Regions from separate parts of the Staphylococcus equorum genome, predicted to be linked through region 1. Evidence: riboswitches for the same ligand, from Rfam matches in the RefSeq annotation. Region 1 holds a riboswitch; the other holds the start of a gene.

Evidence for each region. A riboswitch is a leader RNA that binds a small molecule or an ion and turns the genes downstream of it on or off. The one in region 1 is predicted to bind lysine.
Region 2: another riboswitch for lysine. It lies ahead of PYW44_RS05875 (amino acid permease); the one in region 1 lies ahead of PYW44_RS07260 (aspartate kinase).

Annotation. Positions count from the first base shown of each region.
Region 1 is NZ_CP118982.1:1,482,323-1,486,212, reverse strand. It holds gene PYW44_RS07265 (aldo/keto reductase) at 294-1,124, shown strand; lysine riboswitch at 1,305-1,483, shown strand; gene PYW44_RS07260 (aspartate kinase) at 1,570-2,772, shown strand; gene PYW44_RS07255 (aspartate-semialdehyde dehydrogenase) at 2,828-3,817, shown strand; gene dapA (4-hydroxy-tetrahydrodipicolinate synthase) at 3,819-3,890, shown strand, end outside.
Region 2 is NZ_CP118982.1:1,210,108-1,213,997, reverse strand. It holds gene rplT (50S ribosomal protein L20) at 1-118, opposite strand, end outside; gene rpmI (50S ribosomal protein L35) at 167-367, opposite strand; gene infC (translation initiation factor IF-3) at 394-921, opposite strand; ribosomal protein L20 leader region at 944-1,072, opposite strand; gene PYW44_RS05875 (amino acid permease) at 1,134-2,618, opposite strand; lysine riboswitch at 2,838-3,010, opposite strand; gene thrS (threonine--tRNA ligase) at 3,082-3,890, opposite strand, start outside.

The sequences.
Region 1 (3,890 bases):
CAATACTATAAAGGTATTAGGGGTGTCTTTTTCATGTTCTTTTATCTTTATATGAGTTAAATCTATGAAATTGGTTGGTTGAATCATTTTATTGTTATTTAAAATTGTAGTGATTTGAGCTAACTACTTACAAATTAATAAAGCACTAAACGAAGACCTTAAGTTAAGGATGTCCCCCACTTTGTTCATCTTATTTAGGATGAAACGCCCCATTGTTTGGGCTAATTACTTTCAAAATGAATTTTTGAATTATATAATCATAATTAATTCAAATGAACGGAGGAGTTATTTCAATGGAAAATTTAAATATGATTGATGGACAACTTTTACCACAAATCGGTTTCGGTACATATAAATTAAATGGTGCGCAAGGCGTACATGCAATCGTTAATGCGTTAAATCAAGGATACAGAATCTTAGATACAGCCTATAACTATGAAAATGAAGGTACAGTGGGTAAAGCAATTGAAAGAAGTCATGTTTCAAGAGATCAAATCATTGTCACTTCGAAATTACCAGGTCGTTATCAAGACTATGATGCAGCATTAACAGCTATACAAGAATCTATTTATCGATTAAATGTCGATTATATTGATTTATATTTAATTCATTGGCCAAATCCAAGACACAATAAATATGTTGAAGCTTGGCAAGCGATGATTGATGCTCAAAAAGCGGGACTAATTAAATCTATTGGTGTTTGTAATTTCTTACCAGAACATATAGAAAAATTAGAAAAAGAAACTGGTGTCTTACCAACAGTGAATCAGATTGAATTACATCCGTATTTTAATCAACAAGATATGATTGAGTATCATAATAAAAAAGGAATTATTACAGAAGCATGGAGTCCATTAGGTCGTGCATCTGAAGTAATAAAAGATAAAGATATCGCTGTAATTGCCGAAAAATATAATAAAACAATACCTCAAATTATATTAAGATGGCACGTTCAATTAGGTGTAGTACCAATTCCAAAATCTACTTCTATAACGAGACAAATTCAGAATCTAAATGTTTTTGATTTTAACTTAGAAGTTGAAGACGTAGAAAAGATAAACAACTTATCTCAAAAAGATGGTAGATTAAAAGGTCAAGACCCTGCAATATATGAAGAATTTTAAAATTGAAAATATCGGAAAATGATTGTCACTAAACAATTTTAATTATATTTACACTTATAACGTAAAATGTATAAATATAATGTTGTATTTTTCAGTAAATTTAAAAAACTTCACAAAAGCGGTTTACAGTACATATAAGCATATGTATAATATGAATCATAAACAAACAAAAATTAAATATGGTTTTGATGAGGCGCATCAATCATTAGTAAATATTAGAAGAACCTGCCTGCTAGCAGCTAATTTTGAAAGGGTGAGATGCCGAAATAGTTATAATAGCAGCTTATAACACGTTGGACTTTATGGTTAAGAGCTAAGAGTCTGTCATTATTGTAAGATAATGGAGTGCATCACTTGTATATAAATTATAGAACAAGTTCGCATCCCGAACTTGTTCTTTTTTTAATACTGTGATTCTCCCCTATTGATTGAGGAGGATATAGAATTGAACAGAAGTGTTTTGAAATTTGGAGGTTCTTCAGTAAGTGATTTTACCAAAATAAAAAATATAGCGGAAATGTTGAAAATAAGAGTTGATCAAGGTGAACAGCTTATTGTTGTTGTTAGTGCCATGGGCAAGACAACAGATGAGCTTATGGCTAATGTCTCTGCATTAACTACCAACCCTAAAGATCAAGAACTTGCACTATTATTAACTACGGGTGAACAACAGACAGTTTCTTACTTATCTATGGTTTTAAATGATATCGGTGTAAACGCCAAAGCGATGACCGGATATCAAGCGGGTATTAAGACAATTGGACATCATTTAAAAAGTCGAATAGCAGAAATTAATCCTGATACATTCGAAATCGCATTTACAGAAAATGATGTTTTGGTAGTTGCTGGTTTCCAAGGCATAAATGAATCGCTTGAAGTGACGACGTTAGGTCGAGGTGGTTCAGATACTACTGCTGTTGCCTTAGCAGCAAGTAACGACACGGCATGTGAGATTTATACCGATGTCGATGGTGTCTATGCTACTGACCCAAGATTATATAAAGAAGCAAAACGACTTGAATACGTTTCTTATGAAGAAATGATGGAGATGAGCGCATTAGGTGCAGGTGTGTTAGAAACAAGAAGCGTCGAATTAGCAAACAACTATAATATTCCGCTTTATTTAGGAAGAACTTTATCAAATGTGAAAGGAACATGGATTATGTCACAAGCAGAATTATTAGAAAAAAAAGCAGTTACAGGTGTGGCGTTAGATACACATATGATGCACGTTACAATTAGTTATCCCTTACCAGATAATAGATTACTTACTGAGCTTTTTACTCAATTGGAAGAAGGTTCAGTAAATGTTGATATGATTTCTCAGATTATTAACTTGGAAGGATTACAAATGTCCTTTACTATTAAAGATACAGATGCTTTTCAGATTTCAACTATATTAGAAACTTTAAAAGAACAATTTAATGCATTAGACTTCAAGATTAATGAAGAATACGTTAAAATCTCTTTAATTGGCTCTGGTATGCGTGATATTTCTGGTGTAGCATCAAAAGCATTCATTACTTTAATTGAAAACGATATTTCTTTTTATCAAACTACAACATCAGAAATAAGCATTTCATGTGTAATAGATGCTGAGAATGGCGAACGAGCTGTTCGAGCCCTTTATCAAGCTTTTGATATCTGAATTTTCGGACTATAATTAATATTTATTAAAATAATAAAAATGGAGTGTATGGTATATGACAAAATTAGCATTGGCAGGCGCAACAGGATTAGTAGGAAGAAAAATGTTAGAAACAATAGATCGCAAAGGCGTTGAATTTGATGAGTTAGTGTTGTTCTCTTCGGCTCGCTCAGCAGGTGAAAACATTGAATTTCAAGGTAAAAACTACACTGTTAGAGAATTGACGGAAGACGCAGCTAAGGAATCATTTGATTATGTATTAATGAGTGCTGGCGGTAGCACAAGTGAACACTTCTCCCCTATTTTTGAACAAGCGGGTGCAATTGTCATTGATAATTCAAGTCAATGGAGAATGACTGAAGGTGTAGACTTAATCGTTCCAGAGGTTAACGAGCCTGTATTAGATAGAAAAATTATTGCAAATCCAAATTGCTCAACAATACAATCAGTCGTACCACTTAAACCATTACAAGAACAATTTGGCTTGAAACGTGTTGCATATACGACATACCAAGCGGTTTCAGGTTCTGGGGTAAAAGGTAAACAAGATTTAGCAGAAGGAGCAAATGGTAAAGCGCCTGAAGCATATCCACACCCTATTTATAATAATGTGTTACCCCATATAGATACTTTCCTTGAAGATGGGTATACAAAAGAAGAACAAAAAATGATAGACGAGACACGTAAAATCTTAAAAGATGATGAATTAAAAGTTACAGCTACTTGTGTACGTGTGCCAGTCCAAGACAGTCATAGTGTTCACATGAGTGTAACGTTAGAAAAAGAAGCTACAGTGAGTGCAATCCAAGAATTATTTGAAAATGATGACCGTGTGGTACTTGAAGATGATCCACAAAATAATGTATATCCATTAGCGATTAATTCTACTGACAGAGATGAAATTTTTGTAGGACGTATTCGCCGTGATGAAACATTAGATAATACATTCCACGTATGGTGTACTTCTGACAACTTATTGAAAGGTGCGGCATTGAATGCAGTGCAAATACTTGAACAAGTTATGAGCTTGAAAGGAGTAAAATAATATGGGACATATTTTTGAAGGCGTAGGTGTCGCTTTAACAACACCTTTTACACACAATGAAGTAGATTATGAT
Region 2 (3,890 bases), 270 kb from region 1:
TTACTTGTTGTTTTGCTACTTTATATAAAGTTCTTTTTGAACCAAAGTAACCTTTAGCTAATTTAATCGTCTTTTTACGACGAGCTCTTGTTACCGTTCCACCTTTAACACGTGGCATAATAAATTCCTCCTCAAAATATCTTCAATCTTTTTTATCTGTCGTTACTTATTTTTTATAAGCTAATAATTGTTTAACGCGTTTCATATCTGATTTGCTCACTAATGAAGCTTTACGTAATTTACGTTTTTGTTTAGTTGTTTTGTTTGCAAACATATGTGAAGTGAAAGCTCTAGAACGTTTTAATTTACCTGAACCAGTTCTTTTAACACGTTTTGCTGCTCCACGGTGTGTTTTCATTTTAGGCATGATTCAATTCCTCCTGTAGTATCTTTTTATTTTTCGTTAAGTGGGTTAAGCATGATGAACATTTGGCGTCCATCCATTTTAGGTCTTTGCCCAATTGTAGCGATATCTTTACATTCTTCTGCAAATTTTTCTAATACGCGTTGACCAATTTCTTTATGCGTAATAGCACGCCCTCTGAAACGAATTGAAACTTTACATTTGTCGCCTTTTTCTAAGAATTTACGTCCGTTCTTCAATTTAGTTTGGAAATCATGTTCCTCAATTGTTGGACTTAAACGAATTTCTTTAAGGTTAATAACTTTTTGTTTCTTCTTCATTTCTTTTTCTTTTTTCTGTTGTTCGAATTTGTACTTACCATAATCCATGATTTTCGCAACAGGTGGTTTAGCGTTAGGCGACATAATAACTACATCGAGTTCTACGCGCTCTGCCATTTCTAAAGCTTCTGCTTTAGATTTAATACCGATCTGTTCTCCGTCATGTCCGATTAAACGTAATTCTTTTGCACGAATCTTTTCGTTAACTTGAGTCTGATCTTTTGCTATGGTTGACACCTCCAAGATTTTTACGAAATTATCCCAAGAAAAAGAGCGAGTATATAATATACCCGCTCTTCTTTACACACAACAATGTCGTATGTATATAGACCTGCCAACTACTATTAGTGTCGCAACAGGTGAGAAGCGGGAGCTTCTACTTGGTTCGTTTCGTATTCAACATTACCTATCTTAGCAACAATTCATTAGCAAGTCAACAACTTTTCTATTTATTTATCGTCCATTTTAACATTTTGTCTTAAATCCACTTGTTCTAATGGTATTATTTTTGTTTTATAACGTAGTTTATGATAAATGAAGAATGCTAAGAATACTGGAATACCCATATATGTGATAACAAATCTATTGAGATCAAAATCTCCTGATTGGATGAAATCAACATCTTGTCCAATAATTACAAGTACACACAAGACACCTGCAAAAATAGGCCCGAATGGGAATAATTTAGCTTTATATTTTAATTTTGATTTATCATAGTTTTGTTTATCAAAAGCTTTTCTAAATCTGTAATGACTGACTGCAATACCAACCCATGCAATAAAACCAGTCAGACCACTTGCAGCAACGATATATTCATAAGCGTCACCGCTTAAATGTTGTAATACAAAGATAATTACTACGATTACTGCTGTAGCGAGTAATGATACATACGGTACACCACTTCTATTTGTTTTACCAAATATAGGATATGCAAGCTTATCTTTACTCATTGAATATAGCATACGTGTTGAAGCATACATACCTGAGTTACCTGCTGATAATACCGAAGTCAGTATAACAGCATTCATGAATGAGGCTGCAAATGCTAGCCCTGCATTTTGGAATACAAGTGTAAATGGTGAAGTTGAAATATCATCTCCGCCACCCATAAGTGATGGACTATCGTATGGTATCAACATACCAATTACAAAGATTGCAAGAATATAGAATATCAATATTCTCCAGAACACTTGTTTAATTGCCTTAGGAACCGCGCGCTCTGGATTTTCAGACTCTCCTGCTGTAATACCAATAAGTTCAGTACCTTGGAATGAAAAGCCTGCTACCAAGAACACACCTAAAATCGCTAAGATACTTCCTCCAAAGCCATCACCTAAAATAGGACCACTACCTTGAGTGAACGTGTCAAAACCAACAAACTCTCCACCCATGATACCAACTATTGTCAATAAACCGATTGCAATAAAGATAATCACAGTAACTACTTTAATCAAAGCAAACCAATATTCACTTTCGCCAAATACTCTAACGGACAATGCATTCAGTCCAAATATAATAATTAAGAATAGACAGCTCCAACTCCAAGCTGGAATACCTGACATTGGTGTCCAATACTGTATTACTTGTGCAGCAATCGTTACATCGGCTGCAACAGTAATTACCCAGTTAAACCAATAGTTCCAACCTAATGCGAATCCTAGAGATGGATCAACAAAACGTGTAGCATATGTACTAAATGATCCTGACACTGGTAAATATGTTGCCATTTCTCCTAGAGAAGTCATGAGGAAGAATACCATTGCTCCAATGATTGCGAAGGCTAAGAGCGCACCTAAACCACCTGCATCATGTATTGCACCACCAGAAGTCATAAATAAACCAGTCCCAATACAACCTCCAATTGCAATCATGGATATATGGCGATCTTTCAGCCCCCTTTGAACACCATCATTTTGATTCACTTGTTTTGCCATAGACGCTTCCCTTCCTTAAATATAGAGGTTAACTTACTATATGATTAAGATTCATACTATTTATAGTTTGAGCAGTAGTTCATTGTAATTAACTATATGGAATTACACAACAATTATAATTTTCGCTCTTTCCCGTTAACGTATTTATGATAATCCATTTGACTAAAAATAAAATGGTTGCATACCTATTAGATATGCAACCATTTTAATAATAGCATTTATATAGGTAGCACATCACATATGTGACAGTCCAGTTTCTTTCGATAACTGGCCCAACCTGTATAGTTAATGGACAATACAAGTTTCGGCATCTTCACCTTTCTATTATTCAACATATGCCCCATTCGGCTTCTGAATAATTACTCATTGAAAATGCAACCTCTAACTCAAATTTAATTTTAATATGAATGTGAACTAACTTCACTATTCTGTAATATACATGATTTCTTCAAGAGTTTCAAGACTATCTTTGTTTTTTCAATCTAATCTCATCGAGTAAATTCCAAATGAATTCTTCTTTTTCTAACGTTTCTTGATCTTGGGAACCATATTTTCGTACATTTACTTCATTGTTTTCTACTTCTTTGTCCCCTACAACGAGTTGGTAAGGTATTTTTTGCATTTGTGCTTCTCTAATTTTATAACCCATTTTTTCATTACGATCATCAATTTCAACTCTTACACCTTGAGATTTAAGCTCGTCTTGAATGTGTCTAGCATAATCATAATGTAAATCAACGTTAACAGGTATAATTTCTACTTGTTTTGGTGCTAACCATGCAGGGAATGCACCTTTTGTTTCTTCAGTTAAGAATGCGACGAAACGTTCCATAGTAGATACTACACCACGGTGAATGACTACTGGTCTATGTTGTTCTCCATCATTACCAATATAAGTTAAATCAAATTTCTCTGGTAACAAGAAGTCTAATTGGGCTGTAGATAATGTTTCTTCTTTGCCCATAGCAGTTTGAACTTGTACGTCAAGTTTCGGACCATAGAAGGCTGCTTCGCCTACTGCTTCTTCATAATCTAAACCAAGTTCGTCTACCGCTTCTTTCAACATACTTTCTGCTTTATTCCACATGTCATCGTCATCGAAATATTTTTCTTTATCTTCAGGATCTCTATAACTTACACGGAACTTATAATTTTCAAAGTTGAAATCTTTGTATACATCAACAATTAAATTTACAACACGTTTGAACTCTTCTTTAATTTGGTCCGGACGTACAAAAATATGCGCATCATTTAATGTCATTCCGCGGACAC